2 regions of the Paenibacillus jiangxiensis genome follow, and region 2 is predicted to be linked to the other one. Evidence: riboswitches for the same ligand, from Rfam matches in the RefSeq annotation. Region 2 holds a riboswitch; the other holds the start of a gene.
What was found. A riboswitch is a leader RNA that binds a small molecule or an ion and turns the genes downstream of it on or off. The one in region 2 is predicted to bind FMN.
Positions count from the first base shown of each region.

Region 1 (7,407 bases), on a different contig from region 2:
TCAAGGCGGCACCTGAAGGATAGGCTAAGATCAGGATGGTTTCCGCACAAAAATCCGTTGCCCGCTGCGCATTTTTTGCTATACTTATGTAAACATTCTTTGGAATTAGAGCTGTTCCAGAAAGAGAGGCCCCAGGAAATGTATTTACATGGTACCAGCAAAATCAATGCCAAAGGGCATTTGGAAATAGGCGGCTGTGATGCGACTGCGCTTGGCGAGCAGTTCGGCACACCGCTTTATGTTGTCGACGAGCAGTTGGTTCGCCGCCGCTGCCGTGAATTTATCGAAGCCTTCCGCGCGACGGGGCTTTCTTTTCAGGTAGCCTACGCAAGCAAAGCATTCTGCGTAGTGGCAATGTGCGCCCTTGCTGCAGAAGAAGGAATGTCCCTGGATGTAGTGTCGGACGGTGAGCTGTATACTGCTCTTCAAGCAGGGTTTCCCGTTGAGCGGATTCATTTCCACGGAAATAATAAAACGCCCGCCGAGCTGGAAATGGCACTGGATGCCAAGATCGGCTGCTTTGTTGTGGATAGTCTGACTGAGCTGCACCTGCTGCAGTCGCTTGCGGCTGAGCGGAAGATGCGGACCAATATTCTGCTGCGCGTGACGCCGGGCGTAGAAGCCCATACGCATGAATATATCTCTACAGGCCAGACTGATTCCAAATTCGGATTTGATATCGGCAACGGAGCCGCCATGGAGGCCGTTAAGCTGGCGCTTCAGCAAAGTCAGCTGAATCTGCTCGGCGTCCATTCCCATATCGGCTCCCAAATTTTCGAGGTGGACGGCTTCCAGGTAGCCGCTGAGCGTGTGGCTGCATTCACAAGGTCCGTAAAAGAAGAGCTCGGGGCGGAATTTAAGGTCATTAATCTTGGCGGCGGTTTCGGGATCCGTTATACGGACGAGGATACACCGCTGCCGCTGTCCCGTTACGTGGAAGCCATAGCCAAAGCGGTCAAAACCCATTTTGCAGGAATCAGCTCCACACTGCCGGAAATCTGGATTGAACCGGGCCGCAGCATTGTCGGTGATGCGGGCACCACGCTCTATACGGTCGGAAGCATTAAGGATATTCCCGGGGTGCGCAAATATGTTTCAGTCGATGGAGGCATGTCGGATAATCCGAGACCGGCCCTGTATCAGGCGAAATATGAGGCGATGCTGGCCAACCGCGCGCATGATCCGGCCGAGGAAACGGTATCCATCGCCGGCAAGGCCTGCGAGAGCGGCGATATGCTGATTTGGGATGTCGAGCTGCCGAAGGTGAAGAGCGGTGACCTGCTCGCTGTGGCATCCACTGGAGCTTATAACTACTCCATGGCAAGCAATTACAACCGGATTCGCCGTCCTGCCGTCGTGTTTACGACAAACGGCAAGGCAGATCTTGTCGTGCGCCGCGAGAGCTATGAAGACCTGGTGCGCAACGATCTGATCCCTGAGCGTGTGAGCAGCCGCACACTTGTGTAAAGAAAACAGAAGACTTTGCCAAGTGCGGGGATTCATAGTACACTGTAGTCTGATGTCTCTTCTGACAGCAGTCCGGACGGAGCATTAACATCCACCGGGCGCCAAATTTGATGGACGGGGTGTTCAATAAATGAAAAAGGGCAAAATCGTGCTTGAAAACGGCGGAGTTGTTGAGATTCAATTTCTCCCTGAAGAAGCTCCAAATACGGTAGCAAATTTTGAAAAGCTGGCAAACAGCGGGTTTTATAACGGTCTGAGCTTCCACCGTGTGATTCCGGGCTTCGTAGCCCAGGGCGGCTGTCCGGTCGGCAACGGCACAGGCGGTCCTGGCTACACCATCGATTGCGAAACAGCTACTAACACGACCAAACACGAAAAAGGCGCGCTCTCCATGGCGCATGCCGGACGCAACACGGGCGGCAGCCAGTTCTTTATCGTTTACGAGCCGCAACCGCATCTGGATGGTGTGCATACCGTTTTTGGCAAAGTGATCAGCGGCATGGAGCACATTGATGCCGTGAAGCAGGGTGACAAAATGAAGGAAGTTACGGTGTTTGAAGCGTAATATAAAATGAGTTTTAAGAGGCGATCTGTTCCCGGTACTCCATCGGGGATAGATCGCCTCGTTTGTTTTGGAAACATTAATTTTGAATAATGCAATAAACAGTGCTAAACTAAGGGTTAAAAATTATGGACTAGCATCCGATATAGGTGTAAAGGCATACGGCCTGAAACAACGGCGTTATTTGCATGAAATAAGAAAAATATGGAGAGGTGCCGCATGATTACCCTGGATACAAGTGAAATAATTGAAATAACAAAAAAGCAGATGGGCAAAGTGATGAACCTGTACCCGGTTGAGCTGAAATTCACCGACGATTTTGGCAGAGAAAGACCGGCGGCCGACCATAAATTCAGTCTTACCAATCAGCATTATTCCGCAAAAGTAATGGACTGCATCCTGGAAAATGAAGTGCGTCCCGTACTGATGTGTGAAATCATATATTTCCTGAAGTGTGAGTATATTGACGGGGTTATCGATCTTCGGCTGGATTATGATTTTCGTAAAAGCTCGGAGCATAACCCGGTGGCTACGGCTGTCGTTTCCTTTGATGATGATGTTGAACTGGAGAGAGAAGAGCTGGCGGATTTAATCGACCTGGCGCTGCAGATGAATGATAAGGTGTGGTTTGAGGAGCTTTCGCAAAAATATATGGAGCTTCAGGCATAATTGGCTTGATTAAAGTTAGACGGACAAGCGGCGGGTTCAGGATCTTGCCGCTTGCTTTTTGTGTTTCAAAGTGTTACGATTTGCTCAATTACAACCGACTTATGGAAATAATCGAATATCTATCCTTCGGGGCAGGGTGAAATTCCCTACCGGCGGTGATGACGCTTGATGGGCATGGTTCATATCAGGCGGCTCAGTCCGTGACCCGGATACTGCTTGCGACAAGCGGTTGATGGTGGACCTGGTGCGAATCCGGGACCGACAGTATAGTCTGGATGGGAGAAGGATCGTGGACGTGCGCACCAGTAATGGAGCGCTGACTTTCGCATACACATTTTCAAAATGTTCAGTCCGTCTAAAGCCATTTGCAGGCGTACGGAGGTTTGTTTTGTTGTAGCCTCTATAGTACATAGATCTGAACTTTTGATGCTTCGTGTTATGCCTATGAAAGCTGATTCACTCTGTAATCCCTGCCCCTGGCGATCTAATCGCCGGGGGTTTTTTTAATCGATAGACGCTTTTTTTACTGTTCTGAACATTCCGGTTGTAAGAATACGGGCCGATCATGGTCTTGCATCACAAGAAAGGAGGAAGAAGCCGTTGTTTACAGGTCTTATTGAAGAGGTGGGTATTCTCCGCAAGGCAACACGCAGCGGGGAAGCGATGGAGCTGGAGATTTCCGCCGCGGTGGTGCTTGAGGATCTCAAGATCGGCGACAGCGTGTCCGTAAACGGCGTATGCCTGACCGCAACCAAAATCGGCGAACGAAGCTTCACGGTGGATGTGATGCCCCAGACGTACCGGCACAGCAATTTAAGCGAGCTTCAGTCCGGCAACCCCCTGAATCTGGAGCGGGCCATGGCGGCGGGCGGCAGGTTTGGCGGACATATCGTGCAGGGGCACGTGGATGGCACCGGCCGGATTGCCCGTATCACCCGGGACCAGAATGCAGTCGTATACGAGATCATTCCCGATGACGATGCGCTGTTCAAATATCTGGTGCCGAGAGGCTCTGTGACTATTGACGGAATCAGCCTCACGGTGGCTCAGCTTTATGATTCGTCCTTTGCTGTGTCCATTATTCCCCACACGCTGGAAGCGACGGCTTTGCGCGGCAAGCGGGCGGGGAATACTGTCAATATCGAATGCGATATTCTCGGTAAATATGTGGAGCATCTGCTGTTCTTCAACAGGAAAGATCGGCAGACACAAGCCCCAAAGCAGCTTGATCTTGAGTTTCTGGCCGAGCACGGGTTCTCCTGAGGCAAGCCCGGTATCAGCACTGTATAAACAAGGAGGGAAAAGACATGGGACAGGATATCGTTTTTGATTCGATTGAGGATGCCATAACCGATCTCAAGCAGGGCAAGATTGTGATCGTGGTGGATGACGAGGATCGTGAGAATGAAGGAGATTTTGTGGTGCTCGCAGACAAGGCAAGCCCCGAAGCGATCAACTTTATGATTACCCAGGGACGCGGTCTCGTATGTGTGGCTATTACACAGGAGCGGGCCGATGAGCTTGAGCTTAAGCCGATGGTGGCGCAGAATACGGATTTTCACGGCACGGCTTTCACCGTGTCAGTGGACCATGGTCAAACAACGACAGGTATTTCCGCTGTGGAGCGCTCCATGACGGCCAAGGCGCTCGTCGATCCAGCAGCGTCAGCAGGCGATTTCCGCAAACCGGGCCATATGTTTCCGCTGATCGCCAAGAAAGGCGGCGTATTAAGACGGGCAGGCCACACGGAAGCTGCCGTGGACCTCGCCAAGCTGAGCGGCGCTGCACCGGCTGGTGTAATCTGTGAAGTGATCAAGGAAGACGGTACGATGGCCCGGCTGCCGGACCTGGCGATCATCGCCGCCCAGCATGGTCTGAAGCTGATCAGCATTAAAAGTCTGATCAGCTACCGGATCGCCAGCGAACAGCTGGTAAAGCGGGAGGTGGCGGTGCGCATGCCAACCGATTTCGGAGTGTTTCAGGCCGTGGCCTATTCCAATGAGGTGGACAACAAGGAGCATGTAGCGCTTGTCAAGGGCGAGATTGATCCCTCGAAGCCCGTTCTGGTCCGGGTCCACTCCGAATGTCTCACGGGGGATGTGTTCCATTCGCACCGCTGTGACTGCGGGCCGCAATTCGCGGCTGCTTTAAGCCAAATTGAAGAAGAGGGCGCCGGCATTCTCCTTTATATGAGGCAGGAAGGCAGAGGCATCGGGTTGATAAATAAGCTGAAAGCCTATAAACTTCAGGAAGAAGGTCTTGATACGGTAGACGCCAATCTGAAGCTTGGTTTTTCGGCTGACCTGCGCGATTACGGCATTGGTGCCCAAATGCTCAGGGATTTAGGAGTGCGCCAAATCCGGCTGCTGACCAATAACCCCAGAAAGATAAAAGGGCTGGAGGGTTACGGTCTTGAAGTGGTCGAACGTGTGCCCATTCAAATTCCGGAGAACGAGGACAATTCGAATTATCTTCATACAAAACAGGTGAAGCTGGGGCATCTTCTTACGTTCGAAACGCTTGAGCAGAATGAGCGTTGATGTAGTCGGATAATACCTAAAACCAAACCAAACTCGGAAAGGCTGATGATCAGAATGGCGAATTATTTTGAAGGAAATCTTGTATCCTCCGGATTAAAATATGGTATTGTAGTTGGAAGATTCAATGAATTTATTACGAACAAGCTGCTGAGCGGAGCGCTTGATGCCCTGAAGCGGCACGGTGTTGCCGATGATGAGATTTCTGTAGCATGGGTGCCGGGAGCTTTTGAAATTCCTCTGATTGCCCAAAAAATGGCGGAAAGCGGAAAATTCGACGCCGTCATAACGCTCGGAACAGTCATCCGCGGCTCCACAACCCATTACGACTATGTGTGCAATGAGGTTGCCAAGGGTGTAGCGGCTATTAATCTCAAAACAGGCGTGCCGGTTATTTTCGGTATCGTCACCACGGAAAACATTGAACAGGCTATCGAACGCGCAGGAACGAAGGCTGGCAACAAAGGCTGGGATTCGGCGGTAGCCGCGATTGAAATGGTTAATTTGACAAAACAGTTCTGACTCGGGCTATCAGAAGCTCTGATATTCTGATACAATGCAGTTTGTGAATTTGGCGGGAGGAAAAATGCTTTGACGGTAGTAACTTATAAACTGGAAACGTTTGAGGGGCCGCTTGATTTGCTTCTGCATCTGATCGAAAAAGCCGAGATTGACATTCAGGATATACCGATCAGTGAAATCACGGATCAGTATATGGACTATATTCATACGATGCAGGAGCTGGAGCTGGACGTTACAAGCGAATTTCTGGTGATGGCGGCGACCCTTTTGTCGATCAAAAGCAAGCTGCTGCTTCCTAAGCCACCGGTCATCGACATGGACGAATATGACATGTACGAGGACGAGGATTACGATCCGCGCGAAGAGCTGGTGCAGAAGCTGATAGAATACCGTAAGTATAAGGGAATTGCCCGCCATCTCAGCGAAAAGGAATGGGAGCGCAGCCTGATCTTCAGCAAGGAGCCTGAGGATCTGAGCTCTTTTGCTCCAAGCGAGCCGGCTAACCCGGTGCAGGGGCTGCATACGGCAGATTTAATCGCTGCCTTTAAACGGGCTTTGCGCAGGGCCGAGCGGAGAACGACGGTGGCCCGGATCCATCGGGATGAAATCTCCGTAAAGGACCGGATACGGCAGGTCCTGACCGTGTTCGAGAAGGCTGGGTCGGGCAGCAGGCTGCTGTTCTCGCGGCTGATGCATGACGACATGCAGCGGCATGAGATCGTTGTGACCTTTCTCGCCATTCTGGAGCTGATGAAGATGAAGCAGATTGTATGTTATCAGGAGAGAGTTTTTGATGATATTGTGATGGAGTGGAGAGGGGATATACGTGTTGATGGATTATCCGACGCTGAAATCGATTATTGAGGGGCTGCTGTTTCTCGCGGGTGAAGAAGGTTTGACCGTGAAGCAAATTGCCGAAATTACCGAGCAGCGTCCTGAACTGGTCACGGATTGTCTTGAGGACATGAAGAACGACATGCAAAAGGAGGGGAGAGGGCTGCAAATGCTGAAATTGGCCGGCAGATATCAGCTCGCCACTCTTTCCGAGCATGCCCCTTATTTCGAGAAACTGGCTTATTCCCCGGCTCGTGTATCCCTTTCCCAGGCTGCTCTGGAAACGCTGGCGATTATTGCCTACCGGCAGCCCATCACCAGGGTCGAGATTGAGGAAATACGCGGAGTGAAATCTGAGCGTGCCATTCATACGCTTGTCAGCAAAGAATTGATCGAAGAGACAGGACGGGCAGACGCCATTGGCAGACCGATTCTTTATGGTACGACCAAAGCGTTTATGGAGTACTTTGGGCTCGGCAGCCTTGACGAGCTGCCACAGCCTGAGCTGTTTGAGGATGCGGATCAACTGGAGGAAGAAACGCAGCTTCTGTTCAGCAAGCTGGACGAGCAGCAGCAGCTGACCATTGATGATATGGAGAATAGAGAAGAATAAATTCATTTATGACAGGGATGCCCGAGCAGTGTTACGGCTGTGCGGAGTCCCTGTTTTGTTTTGCCCATAGAGCGGAGCTGCAACGAATGTTTTCCTCTTCCAAGGCTATACTAAACGACATAATGTACATCCAGATGTATGGACGGGGAAGGAGGTAAGCTGTGAAGCCGGCTGTGTGGATATGGATAGTTATTGCGGCTTTG
Region 1 covers NZ_JBJURI010000012.1:70,569-77,975, reverse strand. The annotation lists gene ACI1P2_RS13455 (spore germination protein) at 1-16, shown strand, start outside; gene lysA (diaminopimelate decarboxylase) at 139-1,467, shown strand; gene ACI1P2_RS13445 (peptidylprolyl isomerase) at 1,598-2,032, shown strand; gene ACI1P2_RS13440 (IDEAL domain-containing protein) at 2,249-2,698, shown strand; FMN riboswitch at 2,817-2,989, shown strand; gene ribE (riboflavin synthase) at 3,299-3,961, shown strand; gene ACI1P2_RS13430 (bifunctional 3,4-dihydroxy-2-butanone-4-phosphate synthase/GTP cyclohydrolase II) at 4,006-5,238, shown strand; gene ribH (6,7-dimethyl-8-ribityllumazine synthase) at 5,293-5,757, shown strand; gene ACI1P2_RS13420 (segregation and condensation protein A) at 5,827-6,621, shown strand; gene scpB (SMC-Scp complex subunit ScpB) at 6,590-7,204, shown strand; gene ACI1P2_RS13410 (DUF2953 domain-containing protein) at 7,366-7,407, shown strand, end outside.
Region 1: linked by a shared signal. The riboswitch ahead of ribE (riboflavin synthase) and the one ahead of ACI1P2_RS01970 (DMT family transporter) in region 2 are both predicted to bind FMN.

Region 2 (7,407 bases):
GATCATGTCGAACGACAGCCCCGGCATGTCCAAAGCCGTTGCACTGTTTCCCGTATGTATGAGGGGAATAGAATAGCCTTTCCCTTTCAGCACCGACGCCACACTCTGAAATCTCCGGTATTGTTCCAGTGTATAGCTTTTATTTTCTTCATCCGCCCGGGCAAAATGAGTGTACATTCCTTCCAGTTCGGCCTCTTCTGTATTCCAGACCTTCTCGATAAAGGCAAGTGCGCCTTCATCCGGCAGCAAACCGAGACGTCCCATGCCGCTGTCAATTTTAATATGCACCTTCAGCCTGCGCGGGCTGCCTTTACGGTCAAGCGCCTGAATGGCCTCCAGCACCTCTGTCGTGAACAGCGTCAAAGTGAGATCGTTCTCCCATGCCGTATGCACGGCCTCCGGTGACGTATAACCCAGAACCAGGATAGGCAAAGTAATTCCTGCCCTGCGAAGTTCAAGGGCTTCGTCCAGAAATGCCACGCTGAGATAATCAACCCCGAGCTGCTCCAGCTCTCTCGACACGTCTACCGCTCCATGACCGTAGGCATTGGCCTTGACGCACACCAGCAGCTTCATCTGCTGCGGCAGCGCATGGCGAAAGCCCACATAATTGGAACGCAAATGATCGAGATTGATTTCCGCACGGGTCGGTCTGTATTGTACTTGCACTGTAGGTCACCTTCTTCAATGTCTTGGGTCCGAGCCGGATCGCGCTGGGCGATGTAAGCTGAATAGTATCATGGTAATGTTCCATGCTGCGGCTGTCAATGAAGCAGGGCCGGAGAGCTCCAAGTACAGGAAAACAGCGGATGAAGAAAAAGACGGACAGCGGCAGCGGCAGAGCGAATAACTCCACCAACCGTCACTATCCGCCTACAAGGATTTATTTACCCGATTGATCCTGCATAGACGCGGCGATTTGAATCATTTCCTGAACAGGCAGGTCGGCGCTCGTAATTCTGAACTCCACACCGTCCATCATCCAGGTCAAGGTTTGCTGCTGATCCCCTGTCAATACACCTACCACACCAAAGCCCATATCGATCGGATCGCCTGCGGCAAGGGATACAGCCCGATCCAGCGGCCGGCTCTCCACAATCGTATAATTGTACTGCCCGGAATAACGCAGCATCACCGCATGGGTCTCGCTGTCCGCAACTTCCGGCATATCCCTCATCTGCACGCCTTCCGGCATATAGGTCGGCTCGATAATTCCGAATTCACTCATGGCCGGGTCCTCGCTTCCCTGACCTGATTGGCCGTCAGCTCCTGCGTTCGGTTCCCCGGCACCGGCATCTGCGTCACCAGCCTGGGTACCATCCGCCGCAGGTTGCTCCTCTGTTCCGTTAGCCTCACCCGCGGCTGATCCGCTTGAGTCCGTTCCTGCCTGATCCGTGTTTCCTGTTTCATCAGAGGTTCCTGTTTGATCCTGGTTCTCCGATGACTTGACGCCCCCGGTCTCAGCCTGTGGCTGCCCGTCCTTCGCATCCCCTGAACCGGATGGTGGAACAGCCGTGCTGCCTGCCGCCATGTTGCGCTCCATATCAAAAGCGTCCTTGTCAAATTCCGTGCCGAATTTGAAATCGCTGAATTTCAAATCGACCACGACTTTGGCATTGGCGTCCGACACCTGCACTTGCTGCGGAGCATAATTGTCCTTGGCAAGCCAGATTTTTTGGCGGACAAGCGCATGGCTGTTGTAATTGGCAGCAACATCGAAGACGTAGGCTTTGTCATCGTCAGCCAGCTGACGGGTCTCATCGCCTATTATGCTGCGCACCAGTGTTTCGTACAGATATACCTGTCCCTGGTTATCCGGCCAGTCGCTTTTGAAGCGGAAGCTTTTGTTCAGGCTCGGTGTAAGGACAAATACCCCTTCATCATTCCGCAGCACAATTTGGGTAATATCCTTCTTCTCATTGGTCATGGCTATACGATAATATGAGGGTTTGCGGTAGGATATATCCACCAGATATTCCTGCGGCGTCTGGCCGGTATGCAGGGTCATCAGCGCCGTACCGTGATAGCTGTCCATCCCGCTTACCACATCACTCAAATCTTTAACCACATCGTCCGCACTCTTCTTGCCGCAGCCAGCCAGCAGCACGGTCACGCACATGATCATGGCAAGTATCCATGAACTCCGGCGCATATCATCAACCCCTTCAGCATGTTTTAATTCGAATTAGTACATGTCTATGAGGGACTTGTTCGATTTATGCTGACTAGCCTGACAAGCAGCCTTTAATTACTGCCGGCCGGTTCATCTCTAAAAACTTAGCGGTTGACCGGGGCGTAACCCGTTTGTTCAACTAGTTCCTGCCCTTCCGGGGAGAGAATCCACCGAATAAGCTTGGCAGTAGATTCGTCCTCTTTTTTCTTGCCGGTCTTGCCTTTCCCGTACTTGGGCTCCACCGTAACCGCATAGAACGGTGCCGTAATCGGATAGCTGCCGCGGCTGATTGTATCTGCATTGGGCATTATGCCGTCAACGGCCAGCAAACGGATGCCTTCATCAGCATTCATGCGGGTCGCAAAGTAATTGAAGGAAAACCCGATGGCATTCCTGTAATTATGGTAATCCGCCGTTTGCTGCATAATTCCGCCCATTCCTGCCGCTACATCCTCTGTCACGGGTTCAAACGGCTCGCGTTCTCCCATCCATTTGCGCAGCATGGTCTGGCTTCCGCTATCTTCCGGCCGCTGGAACGCCCGGATCTCCTCATCGCGGCCCCCGACCTCCTTCCAGTTCGTAATTTTACCACTATAAATATCCTTCAGTTGCTCACTCGTCAAACCTGTCACAGGATTAGCCGTATTTACAAAAAACACGAAGCCTTCCCGGCCGATGGGAGTAAGCTTCAAATCCAAGGAATGCTCACCTGCCAGCTGCAATATCCCTTCGGACGGAGCCGCTGCAAAGATCAAATCCGTCTCCCTGGTTATTAGCAGTTTATATGCAGTGGCCGTTCCGCTGGACATGACCTCGCTGTCGTGTACCGGATAGTTTTTCTCCGGATACACAGCCTGCACAAAAGCCGAATATACCGGATAGAGTGCGGTTGCTCCGTCCAGGCGGGGCAGCGCGCCCTCACCGGTTATCCTGAAGGAGGATGGTTTGGACAGGCCCACCGTTTTAGTTTCATCTGCGAAGGGCTCGTACATTTCCAGATTTACATCCTGCTCACTGGCGATTTTAAGACTGTTGACATAAGCGTGGTTCGCTTCATACCCCGCAGCGGCCAGCACACAGCAGCCAAGGCTGATGACAATGCCCATCCGGTACCATCTGTGGAGTCTGACAGAGACAAAATTGAACAAAATGATGGCAATAATAACGATTCCTAAAACGGCAAAAAACAATGGAATATAAAATCTCTGCCCGTCCACCGTAAATGAAATGAAAAGCAAGGCAATAAAACCGAGCAATAACACGAATGTCAAAGCAACCAATGTCAAAATGATATGTACAACAGCTTTCAAAAACAGCCCGATCTCCCCCTTCTATTCCTCCACTTCCTACTTGCCCGTCATTTCCATCACATTATATCCTGGGCTGGTAATATAGGCCATATTTTTATAAAATCTGAAAAACCATGAAATCCCGCTGCCTCCTTCATGAAAATTTCACTGGACGGAGCATGACTTGCAACTGTAGAATAGATACTATCTAAAAAAACGGAATAAGGATCTTCGGGGTAGGGTGAAATTCCCGACCGGCGGTATGGCTCCTGGAGCCGAGCCCGCGACTCCGCTGCCTGTCATGCAGACAGCGGACTGATTTGGTGAGATGCCAAAGCCGACGGTACAGTCCGGATGGAAGAAGATCGCACAATAAACCACGTTCAGCGGGTTCCGGGGGAACAGTTTGCTCTTTTTGGCGCATTCAAATTCCCATGGCCACTGCATACGTTCAGGTTTATTTGATCATCAGCCCCCGTCCGTGTTAACGACACGTGAACGGGGGCTTTTGCCTCTATGGGTCCTTCATCCACAAAGGAGCTAACAATCATGAGTGAAACAACAGCTTCATCCGGAGCTATTCTACGGCAAGCTCCTGTCAAAAGCGGCTTCTGGCTGGTCGTCATCGGTGCGGCCTTATGGGGTGTTGATCCCCTGTTCCGCATCCTGCTGCTGGATTATCTGACCTCCACGCAGATCGTGCTGCTGGAGCACATCATTCTGTTTATCTGCGCCGCGCCGGTGCTGTGGCGGCACCGCGCGGAGCTGAAGCGGGTCCGGCTGCGCCATGCCATAGCCCTGCTGTTCATCTCCTGGGGCGGATCGGCACTCGCCACCGTGCTGTTCACGATGGCCCTGTCCGACGGCAGCCCGAATGCGGTGCTGCTGCTGCAGAAGATGCAGCCCCTTTGTGCCATCATCATGGCCAGAATCATTTTAAAAGAGCTGCTGCCCCGCTACTTCAGCATTTTGCTGCTGGTGGCGCTGGCCGGCACCTATATGCTGACCTTCGGCTGGTCGATGCCTTTCAGCCATGTCAACGATTTTATTCAAGTCGGCAGCCTGCTCTCTCTGGGCGCTGCCGCTTTATGGGGCGGTTCCACCGTCATGGGCAGATATTTGCTCGGCACCATGAAATATGAGACGGTAACGTCTCTGCGCTTCATGCTGGCCCTGCCTTTGCTGCTCGTGATGACCTCTATGGAGCATGCCCCCTGGCAGCTCCCTTCAGGCACATGGGCCGCGGGCGGAGTGATCCTGAATCTGGTGCTGCAGGCGCTGCTTCCCGGATTGCTCAGCATGGCACTGTACTACAAGGGACTCAGCTCAACCAAAGCGTCCTATGCTACGCTGGCCGAGCTCAGCTTCCCGATGATTGGCGTGCTCATTAACTGGATCGCTTTTCATGAGCTGGTCACCCTGCCGCAGCTTATCGGCTTTATGCTGATCTGGGTTACGCTGTTCCTCATTTCCAGACAGCCCAGGGAGCTTTCCGCGTGAGACGAAATTTCGCCTAATAATACAACGACCGCGTCCCCATAAACGGGAACGCGGTCGTTTTTTTCAATATATACACTATTTCACTTTGGAAATTCATGCAGCACCAATGCGGCGAATTTGATGCCTTCGACGTAATCTTCCACATAGATACTTTCATTCGGCGCATGATTATGCGAGGCGGCATGACCTACACCGAAGCCCAGCGACGGGATTCCGAATTTCTGGCACAGGTTATACATCGGGCCCGTCCCAGCCTGAGAGCGGATTACCTGCGGTTTTTGTTCGAAAAATGTATTGGCGCTGCCAACCACCTTCTGCACCAGCGGATCGTCAATCCGCGTCACCGCCGCATGCTGCCCCTTTAATGGAACAATTTCAATATCCGCAAAGCCTTGCTTGTCCAAATGCCGGCGCAACAGCGTTAAAATCTCCGCAGGGTCCTGCTCGGACACGAGACGGAAATCCAGCTTCACCTTTGCCGAGGAAGGAAGAACCGTTTTCGACCCTTTCCCCGTATAACCGGCTTCTATTCCGCAGATGGTACAGGTCGGCTGAAAGATCAGCTTCTCCTTCAGCGCAAAACCGGACAGCCCGTTCACGTACTGCTTCAGCCCGAGCTGCTCCAGCTCCTTCGCCTCCTGATAGTCCATTTCTTCGGTCAGCCTGCGTTCTTCCTCCGTCAAGGGGAGCACACGGTCATAAAAGCCGTCGATCAGGATTTCCTCCCGCTCATTTTTAAGCGTGGCAAGCACCCATACGAGCCGCCATGCCGGATTCTCGACAATCGCCGCCTTCGCCGAATGCAGATCCATATTTGCCCCATGCGCATGCAGCTCCACATACAGCATTCCTTTGCAGCCAAGCGTGATCTGCGGCCGTCCATCGATGCTCTTAAATCCGTTTTCCCAGATGTTCGCATCCGCCCACAGCTTGTCCGGGTGCTGCGCGGTAAACTCCTCCAGATGCGGACTGCCGATTTCCTCTTCCCCTTCGATAATGAATTTCAGATTGACCGGCAGCTCGCCGTATACGCTCTGATACGCATGAACCGCGCAAATTCTGGACATCAGCGTCCCTTTGTTGTCCGCCGTCCCACGGGCGTACAGCCGACCGTCCCTGATTTCCGGTGAAAACGGGGGACTGTCCCACAACTCAATCGGGTCCTCAGGCTGCACATCGTAATGGTTATAAAAGGATAAGGTCTTCGTCTTGCCGGTATGAATCTCCCCGTACAAAATCGGATTACCCGAGGTCGGAATCCTTTCTACCTTGTCCGTCAATTTCTTTAAATGGGATTCCACCAAGGCAACGGTCTCCTCAATGCCTCTGTTTTGCGCGGCTACGCTTGGCTGCCTGCATAATTCGATCAGCCATTCCAGATACATCTCTTTATGTTCTTCAATAAATTGATAGACTTTTTCCATAGCCGTTACCTTTTCGCCAGCAGTGGGTCGGATACGCCCTCAAACCCCGCCAGTCCAAGCACGGTCAGAAATACCTTCTGCGCGCCAAGGTAGGAATCCTGCGGGTCAAAATATTCGTCAAGAGTATGTACCCCGCCATAGTCACCGCCGCCGCCCAGGGTGACCGCCGGGATGCCCAAATAAATCGGAATGTTGGAGTCCGTACTGCTGGCCTCGCCCAGTACAGGCTCAAATCCGATGGCGGCCGTTGCGGCCGCCGAAGCCTGCACGATCAGCGCGTGCGGGTCCTGCGAGCCTGCCGGACGGTCCCCGACCAGCTTGGCCTCCACCGTAATGGCCCCTTCCCGGTTCCAGCGCCGATTTTCCTGCTCCGCCGCCCTTTCAAGCAGTGCCAATACCTCTGCTTCCAGCTTCAGCAGCTGCTCCTGCGAAGTCGAACGCATATCCAGCACCATTTCTCCTGTCTCCGCAATCGTATTGACCGAGGTTCCGCCCTGAATAAGCCCCGCATTGAAGGTTGTCTTGGGATCAGTAGGGGTCTGCAGATCAGCCAGCTCCGCGATGGCACGGCCAAGCGCATGAATCGGGCTGGGTGTTCCAAAGTCGCCGAAGCTGTGACCACCCGGCCCCCTGAAGGTCACCTTGTAGCGCTTGCTGCCTACCCCTAAATACGTAATCCGGTCCGGTTCGCCCGGCTCGATGGAGATGAAACCGTCCAGATCATTCCGTCCTTCAAACAGCGCCTTGACGCCGCGCAGATCTCCCAGACCTTCTTCCCCGACCGTCGCCCCGATGATCAGATCACCTTTGGTCTTGATCCCGGCGTGATTCAATGCTCTGACCAGGGTGAGGACAACGGCCAGACCTCTGCCGTCATCGGAAATGCCGGGAGCATATATTTTCCCGTCTTTTCTTCTGGCAATGACGTTCGTACCGCGCGGAAACACCGTATCCAGATGCGCGCATACGACGAGTGCAGGCCCGCCTCCGCTTCCGGAGCGGATGCCGAACACGTTGCCGA
Region 2 covers NZ_JBJURI010000002.1:29,772-37,178, reverse strand. The annotation lists gene alr (alanine racemase) at 1-669, opposite strand, end outside; gene ACI1P2_RS01980 (DUF4367 domain-containing protein) at 884-2,152, opposite strand; gene ACI1P2_RS01975 (PstS family phosphate ABC transporter substrate-binding protein) at 2,278-3,483, opposite strand; FMN riboswitch at 3,686-3,832, shown strand; gene ACI1P2_RS01970 (DMT family transporter) at 4,012-4,962, shown strand; gene ACI1P2_RS01965 (M20/M25/M40 family metallo-hydrolase) at 5,043-6,386, opposite strand; gene ACI1P2_RS01960 (M20/M25/M40 family metallo-hydrolase) at 6,392-7,407, opposite strand, start outside.